Regions from separate parts of the Pedobacter sp. Leaf132 genome, predicted to be linked through region 1. Evidence: riboswitches for the same ligand, from Rfam matches in the RefSeq annotation. Region 1 holds a riboswitch; the other holds the start of a gene.
What was found. Region 1 has a riboswitch for S-adenosylmethionine ahead of LUA86_RS06395 (SusC/RagA family TonB-linked outer membrane protein). Riboswitches for the same ligand answer to the same signal wherever they lie in the genome.

Region 2: another riboswitch for S-adenosylmethionine. It lies ahead of metH (methionine synthase); the one in region 1 lies ahead of LUA86_RS06395 (SusC/RagA family TonB-linked outer membrane protein).

What each region holds. Positions count from the first base shown of each region.
Region 1 covers NZ_CAKLBO010000002.1:592,134-600,041, reverse strand. Annotated here, with positions in the region: gene LUA86_RS06405 (outer membrane beta-barrel family protein) at 1-1,694, shown strand, start outside; gene LUA86_RS06400 (peroxiredoxin) at 1,855-3,105, opposite strand; SAM riboswitch class I at 3,223-3,323, shown strand; gene LUA86_RS06395 (SusC/RagA family TonB-linked outer membrane protein) at 3,674-6,847, shown strand; gene LUA86_RS06390 (SusD/RagB family nutrient-binding outer membrane lipoprotein) at 6,853-7,908, shown strand, end outside.
Region 2 covers NZ_CAKLBO010000001.1:590,272-598,179, forward strand. Annotated here, with positions in the region: gene murQ (N-acetylmuramic acid 6-phosphate etherase) at 1-728, shown strand, start outside; gene LUA86_RS02555 (hypothetical protein) at 831-1,397, shown strand; gene LUA86_RS02560 (Bax inhibitor-1/YccA family protein) at 1,438-2,193, shown strand; SAM riboswitch class I at 2,307-2,412, shown strand; gene metH (methionine synthase) at 2,579-6,259, shown strand; gene LUA86_RS02570 (four helix bundle protein) at 6,301-6,654, shown strand; gene LUA86_RS02575 (methylenetetrahydrofolate reductase) at 6,688-7,641, shown strand; gene LUA86_RS02580 (hypothetical protein) at 7,746-7,908, shown strand, end outside.

The DNA of each region.
Region 1 (7,908 bases):
TTCCCGTTGGCGGTCCTGGAATTGGTGGTTTTTTAACCGTAAAGCAAGGTAAACTGGGTATTACAGCTTATGGCGGTACCGGTTTTTATTCGTCACCAGAAACTCAGAACACAAATACCAGAACAACCTTAGGTGCTAATCCATCAGAATTAATAAATATCGGTAGAAGAAAGTTTGATAATAATTACCGTTATGGTGGTGCAGAAATTAGTTTTGAAATTGATACGCTTAATCTGATAACTGCAGAGATTAACCCATACAGCGGCTACAATAAATCTACTAATAATCAGACTTTTAGATTAAGTTCTCCAGCGCAACTTACCGCTTACGATTTATTGGGACAAAACCGCTTTGATTGGAATGGTTTGGATATGACTTTGAACTATCAGCTAGGTTTTAAAAGTAATAAAGAGCGTTTGCTAACTTTCTCATACAAATTTAATAATGGGGGCAACCCGCAGAGAAATGAGTTAACATTCTCTAACAGACAAAATTTTACGGAACCAAATTATATACAGCAAAATGATAGCCGTTCAAAAGAGCAAACCATTCAGTTAGATTACGTGCATCCGGTAGGAAAATTAAATATTGAAGGTGGTTTGAAAGGAATTTTGAGGGATAACAATAGTAATTTTGAGTACAGACAACTTAATGCCGGCACCGGAGGATTTGAAATTGTACCAGCAAGAACAAATATTTTTGATAACAATCAGGATGTTATTGGCGCCTACAATTCCTACTCATACAACCTTACTAATTGGGGTTTTAAAGCTGGCGTTCGGATTGAAGAAACGTTTGTAAAAGCTGATTTTATCAGCAATGCTTCGAATGTTAATACCGATTATTTTAACATTATACCATCATTTTCTGTAAATCGGAAGTTTAAAAATCAAAGCAATTTAAATTTTGGTTTTACACAGCGTATCGAGCGACCGGGAATTGATAATTTAAATCCTTTTGTTGACCGTTCTATTCCAAATTTTGAATCAACCGGAAATCCAGACTTAAAAGCTGTTTTGAGTAATAATTTTGAATTGACGTACAGCCGATTTAAGAAAGGCTCTATAAATGCCGGTTTAGCCTACAGTTTTGCTAATAATACCATACAAACAATATCTATTTACAACGATGTTAATAAAATTACCAGAACAAGTTTCGCCAACGTTGGTAGAAATAAAAACTTGGGTTCCAACATAAATATAAATTATCCATTAACCACAAAGTGGAATTTAAGCTTAAGCGGCAACCTTGGCTATGCCTGGTTGGAAGGCACAATTAATGGTGTGTTGACTAAAAATGAAGGTGTTTCTGGATATGTTTATTTAAACACAGGTTATAAATTTGAAAAGCAATGGCGAGCAAATGCAAGTTTTAATTATAGCAGTGCTGATGTTTTATTACAAGGCCGTTCTGGTGAATATTATTACATGTCGTTTAGTGGAAGCAAGGAAATTATTAAAGATAAGTTAACGATTTCGGCAGGTATAAATAATCCATTTATAAAATACCGAATTTATGAAACGCTAACTGAAGGACCAAATTTTACACAGCGTTACCGTGGCGAAAACTACAATCGTTCGTTTAACATGAGTTTAAACTGGAAATTTGGAAAGCTGAAGGATTCTATTAAAAAGAGCCAAAGAAGCATCAGTAATGATGATGTGAAATCAAGCGGTAGCAAATCAGGAAGTTAATGTTGTAAAGCTGAACATTACGCTGTTATGGATTGGTTTTACACATCATCGTCATTCTCGCGAAAGCGGGAATCCTAAAGCGTAACGAAATAATATTATGCTTTAATATGCCCATTCAAGCTGAGCATGACGACCTCTCTAAATATTATTTCTTCAATACTTACTCATTCAATAAACTATCCACTTCCTTATTAAACTCCTCTACAAATGCAGTATAGAATTTTCCGGTTGCTGGTCCGCTGTAACCTGTATGAATCTTCGCAACTTCGCCATTTTTGTTAATAAATATGGTTGTTGGGAACGATAAGAAGTTATTCAATGCAGGTAAAGATTCAGAAACTAATTTTTTATCTGGTTTACCGGCAATCACCTGGTCGTATTTTATATCAAACTTCTCACGGAAACCGTTAATGGCTTTCTTTAAATAAGCAGAATCCAATTGTCTTTCGTAATGGATTGCAATTACTTCAACACCTCTCTTCTTGTTTTCCTTGTACCAAGGTGCAATAAATGAGGCTTCATCAACGCAATTTGGGCACCATGTTCCGGTAATGGTTATGATAACAGGTTTACCACGGTATTTTTCATCACTCAGTGAAATCTTTTTTCCGTTAACATCCGGAAAAGAAAAGTCTAAAGTTTTGTAACCCTCTTTCAAATAGGTAAGTTTGTAAGCATCAGGTAACTCAGCATTCTGGTTTTGGATACCTGTAAAAGCTATACTTCCTCTTGAATTTATAGATTCTCCGGTAATTTCTCCTTTTTGAGAAAAACTGCCTTTGTAGTAAGCAGGAGCCATGCCGATAAAACTGGATAAGTAAAAGTTATTACCTTCCACTATACCTTCAAGATAACGCGAATCTCCTGTAACTCTTAAAAAAGTTCCTGTTAATTTATCACCTGTTTGCTTAAAAACACCAACAGATTTTTCGTCTTTTCCGCTCGGATTTTTGAAAGTGACAGCATAAGTGCCAGAAAAATTTGCTGCAGGTTTTTCTCCAGAATTTTTAAACCTAAAATTTTCACCTCTTTTTGCAATTAAAACCAGTGGTTTTCCAGAATTATCTTGCTTTCTTAACGTACCTGTTAAAGAATCGCCTATAAGCTTTACCGCAATTTCGTTATCAAACTGGTCTAATTTTATACTTAAAGAATCTTCCTTCTGATAGACTTTCCCACCATCAAAACGTTCATCGCCATTAAGAAAAACTATTTTGTCATTATTAATTTCGAAGTTAAAAGGAACTTCTACACCAGGCTTAATTTGAAAAAGACCTCTCCAATTGCCATTTGCAGTTTTGTTAACTGTTGATGATATTTTAGATGGTTGCAGTTTTTTATTGGTTTGGGCATGTGCATTTATTATGCTTAAGCCCAAGCTTAATATGATGAGTATCGACTTTATTTTCATGGGATGATTTTTAATTCCGGCTCAAAGGTAAGCACTTAAAATAATATTTTCAATAAAATCTATAGAATTTGTAGACTATTAAAAAAATATACTATCTTTGCAGCAGTTATTTTAAAATGCTTATCGAGAAAGGTGGAGGGAATGGCCCTTTGAAACCTTAGCAACCAGCCTTATTTGGGTATGGTGCTAATTCCAACCCGTAAAGGGGTAGTTAAGTCAGTTTGATGCCAAGTAAATATTGATGACAATATATGAGAGCACTTCTGATTTTTCGGAAGTGCTTTTTTTATAAAAGTATTTCTTTGGAATGAAACGATTTGCTTTTTAAATGGCTCTTAAAAAATATTTAAATGAAAAAACCTGACGAGCAAAAGTTAAAAATTTCTACAGTTCCTAACTGTAAAACCATCCGAATGTGCATGGAGCTATGTTGTAGCTCATAAAGCTGAGCGCTAAGCTCCCAAATCTAAGATCAATTTAATGTTACAAAAAAATCGACACAGAGCGATGTGGCATTGCTTTGCCTAAAAAATCAAAAGTATAATTAATCATTTCTAATTAAGTTAACATGTATAAAAAAGTAAAGCTATCAGCATTTTTGTTTTTGCTATTGCTATCTACATTTGTTCGTGCTCAAAATATAGCAGTATCGGGCACTGTTAAAGACGCCACCGGAGAGGTTTTGCCGGGCGTTTCTGTATTTGTAAAAGGAACAAAACAAGCCGTTATATCAAATAATGAGGGTGCATTTACCTTAAACCTAAATGGTAAGGGAACACTTGTTTTTTCTTATATCGGCTACACAACTAAAGAAGTTGAAGTTTTATCAAGTACATCATCACTATCTGTTGTATTAAGTGATGCAAATAATTCGTTGGATGAAGTTGTAGTTACAGCCTTAGGCATCTCTAAGCAGAAAAAATCTTTAGGATATGCCGTTCAGGAGCTTAAAGGAGAAAATCTGGCCGAAGCCAAAGAAACAAATTTAGTTAATGCGCTTGCGGGTAAAGTTGCGGGTGTAAGGGTTACGAACAGTCAGGGCGATATGGGTTCATCCAGAATTGTAATTCGTGGAGAAACTTCAATTTCTGGGAATAACCAACCGCTTTTTGTTATCGATGGAATACCGGTTGATAATTCGCAGCTAAATTCTGCCGGAGCTAGAGATTACGCCAACACTATTTCAGATATCAACCCAAATGATATTGAATCGATGAGCGTGTTAAAAGGTCCAAATGCTGCGGCTTTGTACGGTTCTCGTGCTGCGGCTGGTGTAATCATCATCAAAACAAAATCGGGTAAAACTAAAAAAGGGTTGGGCGTAACTTTTAATTCAAATGCTGTAATAGAAAGTTTGCTAACGCTTCCAAAATATCAAAACGTATTTGGACAAGGCTCCGAAGGTAAATTTAGTTATGTTGATGGTAAAGGTGCAGGGATTAATGATGGTGTTGATGAAAGCTGGGGTCCAAGAATGAACGGACAGCTTATACCTCAGTTTTTTTCTAAAGGCGTAGCCGTTCCATTTGAGGCACATCCGGATAATGTTCGCGATTTCTTTGAAACAGGTTATGCCTTAACCAATGGTTTATCAATTGAAGATGCTGGCGAAAAATTTGATTATCGCTTATCTTACAATAACCTTAAACAGGTTGGTATTGTTCCAAACTCTGGACAAGGGAAAAACTCCTTTGCTTTAAATACAACCTTAAGAATCAATCCAAAACTAACTTTAACAGCTAATGCAAATTACAGCAAGCTTGGTTCTGATAATTTATCGGGTACGGGCGGTTCTCGCTCTACAAGTACCATGCTTCAATTCACCTGGTTTGGCAGGCAAGTAGATATTAATCGCCTAAAAAACTATTTAGATGAGAACGGAAATACGTTTAACTGGAACAATAGTTACTACAGCAATCCATATTGGGTGGCTTATGAAAATACAGTTTCTCAAAACAGAAACCGAATTATAGGTAGTATTGGCTTAAATTATAAAATTATTGAAGGCTTAAATTTTAACTTCCGTACCGGAACAGATTATTATAACGATAGAAGAAAGATTAAAATAGCTTATGGTACAAATGGTACGCCATTCGGTTCTTACACAGAAAGTGCTTTTACCGTTAACGAAAATAATACTGATGCGACTTTAAATTATAGCAAACAGCTTAATGATGATTTTAGTGTAGAGGCATTATTAGGTACAAACATTCGCTCACGCTACATTGAGCAAAACGACCAAAGTGCGCCAAGATTAGCTGTTGCAGGTTTATATACGCTTAGTAATTCAAGAGATCCTTTAACATCTTCTAACAATTATAGCAAGCTAAAATCATATAGTGGTTATGCTTCTGCGCAAATTGGATTTAGAAATTACTTGTATGCAAATATTACTGCCCGTAACGATTGGTCATCTACACTTCCGGCGCAAAACAGGTCTTATTTTTATCCTTCATTTAATGGAAGTTTTGTAATTACCGAGGCTTTTGACATTAAAAGCGATGTGCTTGATTACGCCAAACTTAGAGGAGGTTGGTCTAAAGTTGGTAAAGATGCAGACCCTTACCGCTTAATTAATACCTACGCTTTTGGTGCGCCATTTGGTACTAATCCACAACTTACGGCATCTACAACAGATCTAAATCCGGATTTAAAACCTGAAACAACTACTTCATCAGAATTAGGTGCAGAAGCAGTTTTATTTAAAAGACGTATCCTTTTAGATGTAAGTTTATACAATACCAATAGTTATGATCAAATTTTAAGTGTTGATGTTAGTCCGAGTACAGGATTTAGATCCAAGCTCCTTAATGCCGGAAAAATCAACAACAAAGGAATTGAAGTTCAATTAGGCATTACACCTGTTAAAAAAGCTTTTGTTTGGGATGTTGATGTAAATTATGCTGCAAACAGAAGTAAAGTTATCGAATTGGATAAAGCCGGCTTATTGCAAAACTATGTTGTGGCAACCAATTCAGCACAAGTTATTGCAGCCGTTGGTCAGCCTTACGGAACACTTTTTGGAAATGCATTTTTGAGAGATGGCAGTGGCAATATTGTTGTTAATGCAACCGGTGCACCTCAAACAGACCCAACTAAAAGGGTTTTGGGTAAATATACACCAGATTGGATTGGTGGAATTTCGAACACTTTTACTTACAAAAATTTAAGTTTAGGCGTTTTAATTGATGCTAGCTTTGGCGGTTCTATTTATAACGGTACTTACGCAACCGGAATTTATACTGGTGTTTTGGAATCAACTTTGCCTGGTCGTGCTGCCGAATTTGGTGGAATTTCTTATTATTATCCAGGTAATTTAAAAGCAAACGGAACAGTAAGAGTAACCGCAAATAATACAGCTCCTGCAGGTGTTACGGTTTATGATGATGGTATGATCTTCGAAGGTGTAACAGCCGATGGTAAAAAGAACGAAAAAATTCTTCCTGCTCAACAGTATTATAAATCTTTCCGTACAATAGATGAGGCAAATATTTTCGATGCTTCTTATGTAAAACTTCGTGAGGTTAGGCTAAGTTATAATCTTCCTGCTAAATGGCTTAAACCATTAAGCTTGCAAGGTGTTTCGGTAGCGCTTGTTGGTCGTAATCTAGCAATTCTTCATCGTAATGTTACCGATATCGATCCCGAAGTTGCATTCAACACAGGAAACGGTCAGGGTTTAGAAAGCCTTTCTAATCCAACCACACGTACCTATGGTATAAATCTTAACATCAAATTTTAAATCCCATGAAAAAGAATATTATATACAGCTTTTTATCTTTATCGCTTTTGCTGGCTTCATGTGCCAAAGAATTGGATGAAGTGAACATCAATCCAAATGCTACAGAAAATGCACAGCCCGACTATTTGTTAACGGCAGCCATTAAAAACACAACCGATGCCTATTGGGGCACAACGAATAACATGAACTCCAGTTTGCTGTTTGCTCAACATTGGGCAAAAGTTCAGTACACTGAAGAGGATAGGTTTATTTACTCAAATAGCAGTTTCACATCATTATGGTCTACGCTTTATTCGCAAAGTATAACCGGATTCAATAAAATCATCGAAATTGGGAATGCAACAAGTAATTCAAACTATAAAGGTGTTGCACTTACCTTACGTTCCTGGTCATTTTTGCTGTTAACTGATGCTTATGGCGATATTCCTTATAGTCAGGCAGGGAAATTAAACGAATACATCACTCCGGTTTACGATAAACAAAAAGATGTTTATTTTGGCTTGCTGGATGATTTAAAGGTGGCGAAAACTGCTTTAGACCCGAATGGAAAGGCAATTGCAGGAGATATTATTTATAGTGGCAACATCACAAAGTGGAAGAAATTTGCCAACTCGCTAAGGTTAAGAATCGCTTTGCGCATTGCGGATAAAGAGCCAGGAAAAGCTAAACAGGTTTTAGATGAGATTAAAGCCGATGGCGATTTATTTATCAGTGATAATACAGATATCGCACAGCTGATTTACCAGATTTCTCCGCAACAAAATCCAGTTAGTGCACAGTTTGATACTCGTGATGATTACCGCATCAGCAAAACAATTGTAGATAACTTATTTGCCTTGAATGATCCACGTTTATCTGTCTATGCAAGTAAAACACAAACGGCTACACCTCAGGAGTATGTAGGCTTGCCAAATGGATTAACAAATTCTGAGGCAAGTAATCTTGGCTTTGCCAGAACATCAAAACCTGGCGCTTATTTTCTTGCACCGCAATCTCCGGCAGTTATTTTCAGTTATGCTGAATTACTTTTTGATAGAGCGGAAGCTGCTGCAAGGGGTTTA
Region 2 (7,908 bases), on a different contig from region 1:
AAGATAAAACTGTTGCTTTTGCAGTGGAGAAATCTTTGCCTCAGATAGAAAAATTAACTTCGGCAGTAGCTGAAAGAATGAAAAAAGGCGGTCGCCTTTTTTATATTGGTGCAGGTACCAGTGGCCGTTTGGGTGTGGTTGATGCCTCAGAATGCCCGCCAACTTATGGTGTGCCTTTCGATTGGGTAGTTGGTATTATTGCCGGTGGCGATACGGCAATTAGAAAAGCCGTAGAGTTTGCAGAAGATGATGCAGAACAAGCCTGGAAAGATTTGCAGGAATTCGATATTAACGAGAAAGATTGTTTAGTTGGTTTAGCAGCTTCAGGCACAACGCCTTACGTTATCGGTGGTTTAAATACAGCCCGCAAAATTGGCGTTTTAACCGGTTGTATCGTTTGTAACACCGGCGGACCAATAGCTGCTGAATCAGATTTTCCGGTAGAAGTTGTAGTTGGACCTGAATTTGTTACGGGTTCTACAAGGATGAAATCAGGCACGGCACAAAAATTAGTTTTAAACATGCTGAGTACCACCGTTATGGTTCAGCTTGGACGTGTTGTTGGAAACAAAATGGTAGATATGCAGTTAACCAATAATAAACTGGTTGATCGCGGAACGCAAATGGTTGCTGATGAGTTGCACATTAATTATGATGAAGCAGCAGATTTGTTAAATCGTTATGGCAGCGTTCGTAAAGCGGTAGAAGCAGGGCAATTGAATTTATGATTGTAGATTTACGACTTACGGTTGCTGCAACCCAATTTCAAATAAACTGATTTACGATTTTTCAATCTAAAATCGTAAATCTTTAAATCAAAAATTTAAGAAATGCACGAGATAGAGCCGTATTATCAATGGAGGGATGAGTATATCTCGGCAGAAGATGAACGTTCGCCGTTTTACAATACAGAATATTCTGAGCTATACTTCGATAAGCAGATTTACAATTTTCTTTTACATCCCCAATGGGATGAATTTGGTTCGAATACCTTATACATGAAAGTGCTTTTTGTTGATTATGATAGAAGTTATGCCATTATTGAATTTATTGGAGAATGGAACGACGCTATAAATAATGACATCATGTTGCTTAAACGCGATATTTTGGAATTAATGATGGATGAAGGCATTAATAAATTCATCCTTATAGGAGAAAATGTACTCAATTTTCATTCATCTGATGATAGTTATTATGAGGAATGGTTTCAGGAGGTTGAAGATGGGTGGATTGTGGGCATAAATTTTCAGGAGCATGTAATCCGGGAGTTTAAGGATAACAGCATCGATTATTACATAAACTTTGGTGGCTCCTTTGATGAAATGCCTTGGCGTACACTAAAACCGTTACAATTCTTTAAAAAAGTTGAAGAGTTGCTGACAAAAAGATTGAATTAAAATATCTATTTTTATATAATTTAAATACACAAAATAAAAAATGGAACAACAAAATTATCAATATCAAGATAACAGCGTTTTTGTACAACAAGGCTCTGTTTCTAAAAAATTCTTTGCAAACGTATTTACCTGGATGTTTGTAGCACTTAGTCTCTCAACAATTGCGGCTTACCTATTTAGTCAGAACGAGCAATTGATGCAATATTTATTAACTGTTAATCCATCAACAGGAAAAGTTGGTATGTCTATTTTCGGTTACATCGCAATGTTTGCACCACTTGGTTTAGTTTTATTAATGGGATTTGGTTTGAGCAAGCTTTCATATACTTCATTAATTGGTGTATTTGTGCTTTATTCTGTTTTAACGGGCATTAGCTTAAGCTTTATTTTATTGGCCTATACATCTGGTTCAGTTGTAAGCTGCTTTGCAGGTGCAGCTGGCATTTTTGGTATTATGGCGGTAATGGGTTACACGACTAACATCGATTTAAGCAAATTCGGTCCGATTTTAATGGTTGGTGTAATTGCTTTGGTAATTGCTAGTTTGGTAAATATGTTTATCCAAAGTGAGCAATTTAGCTTGTTTATGGCTTTCATCGGTATCGCAATTTTTACCGCTTTAACCGCTTATGATGTTCAAAAAATTAAAAGAATTGGTGAAGGTATCGAAGCAAACGGCGAACAGGTTTTACAAGTAGAATCTAAGAAAATGGCCATCGTAGCAGCCTTATCTTTATATCTGGATTTTTTAAACATTTTCCTTTTCTTACTTCGTATTTTTGGAAGCAGAAAATAACTTGTAACAGAACAATATTTTAAAGGCTGCGCAATTTTGCGTGGCCTTTGTAATTTTATTTGGCTTCAAGGCGATAATTTTTGGAATTGATGTTGCTTTGTTGCATTTTTGTATGCTTATTAAGAAAGACGGAGGGATTAGACCCAACGATGTCTTAGCAACCTGTGCCCACACAAGGTGCTAAATTCTAATCTCAGCAGTGGCGAGAGAAGATAAGTTAAGAAGGTAAATCAATCTGCCAACTTTTTAAATAAGCTTTAAGTATCAGGTATAAAGTATCAAGTATCAAGACGCACGTCTATATTTTGTGCTAATTATCTGCAGTTAGATTGATGTCTGGGAATCTTGATACTCGATACTAACTACTTGCTACTAGAAACAACAAATGAGTATAAGAGAAGAACTAGAGAAACGTATTTTGGTAATTGATGGTGCGATGGGTACCATGATTCAGCGTTATACGTTAACTGAAGAGGATTTTAGAGGGGAGCGTTTTAAGGATCATCCTTGTGATGTTAAGGGCAATAACGATTTGCTTAACATAACTCGTCCGGATATTATTAAGGCCATTCACCTGGAATATTTAAAAGCAGGTGCCGATATTATCGAAACCAATACCTTTAGTACGCAAAGGATTTCTATGGCAGATTACCAGATGGAAGATTTGTCGTACGAATTAAGTTTTGAGGGTGCTCGGGTTGCTAAAGAAGCTGCGTTAGAATTTATGGCTGAAAACCCAGACCGCAAATGTTTTGTTGCAGGTGCTATTGGTCCAACCAATCGTACGCTTTCTATGTCGCCAAATGTTAACGACCCAGGTTATAGAGCTATCTATTTCGATGAATTGGAAGAAGCCTATTACGAGCAGGTTCGTGGTTTGGTAGATGGTGGTTCGGATGTATTGCTTATTGAAACCATTTTTGATACTTTAAATGCAAAGGTGGCAATTGTGGCCATTAAAAAATACGAAGAAGTTATCGGTCGTAAGCTCGAAATTATGATTTCGGGAACCATTACCGATGCTTCTGGCAGAACATTATCCGGTCAAACAGCCGAGGCTTTTTTAAACTCGGTTATGCATGCAAAACCTTTGAGTATTGGTTTCAACTGTGCTTTGGGTGCAAAAGAAATGCGTCCGCATATTGAAGAATTAGCTACAAAAGCTGGTTGTTATGTTTCTGCTTATCCAAATGCAGGCTTACCAAACGAGTTTGGCGCTTACGATGAGCAACCGCATGAAACCGCTCATTTGGTAGATGATTTTATCCAGTCGGGTTTTGTTAATATTGTTGGTGGTTGTTGCGGTACCACGCCAGACCATATTGGCTGCATCGCAAAAAATGCAAAAAAGGCAGCGCCACGCAAAATCCCAGCTATTGAACCATTTATGCGTTTGAGTGGCTTAGAGCCGGTAACCATAACACCTGATAGTATTTTTGTAAATGTTGGGGAAAGAACCAATATCACAGGCTCGCCTAAATTTTCAAAACTTATTTTAGGTGGCGATTATGAAGCAGCATTAGCAGTTGCACTGCAACAGGTTGAAGGTGGCGCTCAGATAATCGATGTAAATATGGACGAAGGCATGCTTGATTCAGAAGCTGCCATGTCGAAATTTTTAAACCTTATTGCTTCAGAACCTGATATTGCAAAGCTTCCGATTATGGTCGATTCATCTAAATGGTCGGTTATAGAAAATGGCTTGAAATGTTTGCAAGGTAAAGGGATTGTAAATTCAATTTCACTTAAAGAAGGCGAAGATAAGTTTAAAGAAAGCGCCCGTAAAATTATGCAATTCGGCGCTGCCGTTGTAGTAATGGCTTTCGATGAACAAGGTCAGGCCGATAATTACGAGCGTAGAAAAGAAATTTGCAAGCGTAGCTATGATATTTTAGTTAACGAAATCGGTTTCCCACCGGAAGATATTATTTTCGACCCGAATATTTTAACGGTAGCAACGGGTTTAGAAGAGCATAACAACTACGCTGTTGATTTTATAAATGCCACAAGGTGGATAAAAGAAAACCTTCCTCATGCTAAAGTAAGCGGCGGTGTTTCTAATATTTCTTTCTCATTTAGAGGAAATAATGTCGTTCGAGAAGCGATGCACTCTGCATTTTTATACCATGCCATTCAGGCGGGTTTAGATATGGGAATCGTAAATGCCGGCATGCTCGAAGTTTATCAGGAAATTCCACCAGAATTATTAGAACGTGTAGAGGACGTGCTTTTAAACAGAAGGGAAGATGCTACAGAGCGATTGGTTGAATATGCAGATACTGTAAAATCAAAAGGTAAAGAACTTGTTAAAGATGAGGAGTGGAGAAAAGGAACGGTTGAAGAACGCCTTTCACATTCTTTGGTTAAGGGAATTGTAGAGTATTTGGATGATGATGTTGAAGAAGCCCGTCAGAAATACGCTCGCCCGATTCAGGTAATTGAAGGCCCGTTAATGGATGGGATGAACATTGTGGGCGATTTATTTGGTGCCGGTAAAATGTTTTTGCCGCAGGTTGTAAAATCAGCAAGGGTAATGAAAAAAGCTGTTGCTTATTTATTGCCTTTTATCGAGCAAGAAAAATTAGATAATCCGGATCAAAACCAAAGTTCATCGGCCGGTAAAGTTTTGATGGCAACCGTTAAGGGAGATGTTCATGACATTGGAAAAAACATTGTTGGTGTTGTACTGGCTTGTAACAACTTCGAAATTGTAGATATGGGCGTGATGGTTCCGGCACAAGACATCATCAAAAAAGCAAAAGAAATTAATGCAGATATTATTGGTTTAAGTGGGTTAATTACGCCTTCTTTGGATGAAATGGTACATTTCGCCAAAGAAATGGAGCGTGAAAATTTCACTATCCCTTTAATTATTGGTGGCGCAACAACTTCCCGAATTCATGCTGCGGTTAAGGTTGCTCCGAACTATTCTGGTCCGGCTATACACGTTCTGGATGCCTCAAGAAGTGTTACGGTTTGCAGCACTTTAATGAATCCGGAAACCCGGGATGACTATATTGCAGGCATCAAAGCTGAATACGATAAGGCTCGTGAAGCACATTTAAACAAACGTTCTGATAAACGTTTTAAAACTTTAGAAGAAGCTAGAGCAAATAAATTTAAGATAGATTTTAAAGCTGAACTTCCTATTCCGGCGTTTACCGGTACAAAGGTTTTTGATAATTATCCTTTAGAAGAATTAGTACCATACATTGATTGGACGCCCTTTTTCCATACCTGGGAATTACGCGGAAGTTATCCGAAGATTTTTGACGATAAAAATGTTGGTGATGAAGCCAAAAAACTTTTTTATGATGCACAAGTATTGTTGAAACGTATTCTTGATGAAAAATTACTAACAGCGAGAGGCGTAATTGGTTTCTGGCCGGCAAATGCAGTTGGCGATGATATTGTTTTGGATGTTAGCGGGAAAATGGAAAATGGAACGGAAAATTCCACCACTATTCACACGCTTCGCCAGCAGGCCGAAAAAGTTGACGGGCAGCCGTATTACGCTTTATCAGACTTTATTGCTCCGAAAGAATCGGGCATACAGGATTATTTTGGTGGTTTTGCAGTTACAACAGGGATTGGTATAGATGCTTTGGTTGAAGAATTTGAATCAAAACACGACGATTATAACAGCATCATGGCGAAAGCCTTGGCCGATCGTTTAGCAGAAGCTTTTGCAGAGCGCATGCATGAGCGTGTTCGTAAAGAATTTTGGGGTTATGCAAAAGACGAAGATTTAAATAATCAAGCTTTAATTAAGGAAGAATATGCAGGTATTCGTCCGGCGCCAGGTTACCCGGCTTGCCCCGAGCATACCGAAAAAGGTACTTTATTCGCCTTGCTAAATGCTGAAGAAGAAATAGGTCTTCGTTTAACAGAAAGTTATGCCATGTACCCAACAGCTGCCGTTAGCGGATTTTACTTTGCAAACCCAGAATCGAGATATTTTGGTTTAGGTAAAATAACTAAAGACCAAGTAGAGGAGTATGCCAAAAGAAAAGGTATGGAGTTGGAAGAAGCAGAGCGATGGTTGAGCCCGAATTTGGCATATTAGTTTTTTGGTATTTAGTACTTAGTGTAAAGTAATTAGACAAGATGCATAATTTCAGAGATCTTAAAGTTTGGAAAATGGGAATTCAAATATCGAGATCGGTATTTCAGCTCACCAGAACTTTTCCTGCAGAAGAAAGATATTCTTTAACATCTCAAATAACCCGCTCGGCTATATCGATACCATCAAATATTGCAGAAGGCTGTGGTAGAGCATCAGCTAAAGAATTCAATCGGTTTTTAAGCATAAGTTTAGGCTCTGCATTTGAATTAGAAACGCAGATAATATTAGCTTTCGAGTTCGGATATATTGATAAAATCAATTATGATAGAACAATAATTCAAATAAACGAAATACAAAAAATGATAAGTGGATTGCAAAGAAGTTTAAGCCTCTAATCATAATACTCAATACTTTATACTAAGTACTAAATGAAAATTACGCAACATATTCAAGAGGCAAAAGGTAAAACCTTATTCTCATTCGAACTCTTACCGCCGATTAAAGGACAAAGTATACAATGGATTTACGATGCGATTGATCCTTTATTGGAATTTAATCCACCGTTTATTGATGTAACTTCTTTACGCGAAGATTACATTTACAAAGAGCAGGAAAATGGTTTATTGCAAAAAGTTTCTTACCGCAAACGTCCGGGAACGATAGCCATTTGTGCAGCAATCATTCATAAATATAAAATTGATGCCGTTCCGCATTTAATTTGCGGCGGTTTTACTAAAGAAGAAACAGAAAATGCATTAATCGATCTGCAGTTTTTGGGTATTGATAATGTTTTGGCCTTACGTGGAGATGCCCGTGCCGCCGATCATTCTTTTGTGCCAACTAAAGGTGGCCATTGCTACGCTACAGATTTAATCGAGCACATCAAAAATCACAACGAAGGCAAATTTTTGCATGAAGATGTAGAAACTTTCAAAAGCGATTTTTGTATCGGCGTTGCCGGATATCCAGAAAAGCATTTTGAAGCTCCGAATTTAAATGCAGATTTTAAATTTTTGAAAAAAAAGGTAGATATGGGTGCTGAGTTTATCGTAACCCAAATGTTTTTTGATAATCAGAAGTATTTCGACTTCGTAAAAAAATGCCGGGAGAACGATATTAATGTACCGATTATACCGGGTTTAAAACCGATAAGCACATTAACGCAATTAAATGTGTTGCCAAAAATTTTCCATATCGATTTACCCGATGAACTTACGGACGCATTATCTCATGCAAAAAGCAATGCTGAAGCAAAAGAAATTGGTACAGAAGCCATGATTAAGCAATGTAAGGAGCTAATCGATTTTGGTGTTCCAGTGTTGCATTTTTATACCATGGGCAGGCCAGAGCAAACTAAGCAAATTGCAAAAGCGATTTTTTAAAATTTAAGTGTTTTTGCCAAAGGCTTTCTACGCTTTTGGGAAAATTACAAAACATTGATCTTAGCTTTTTTGTTAAACAATTTATACAACTTATCTTTGTAAGAATGAAGTTTATAAATTTTAAATATGTTTTAATTATTTGCGTAACACTAACCTTATTTTTTAAGGTGAGCAATGTGATGTCGTATTTAAAATTTTCTACCTCAACTATTGAATACACAGCACTAGCTGATGATTCTGAAAAAGAAGAGAAGAAAATTGAAAGTG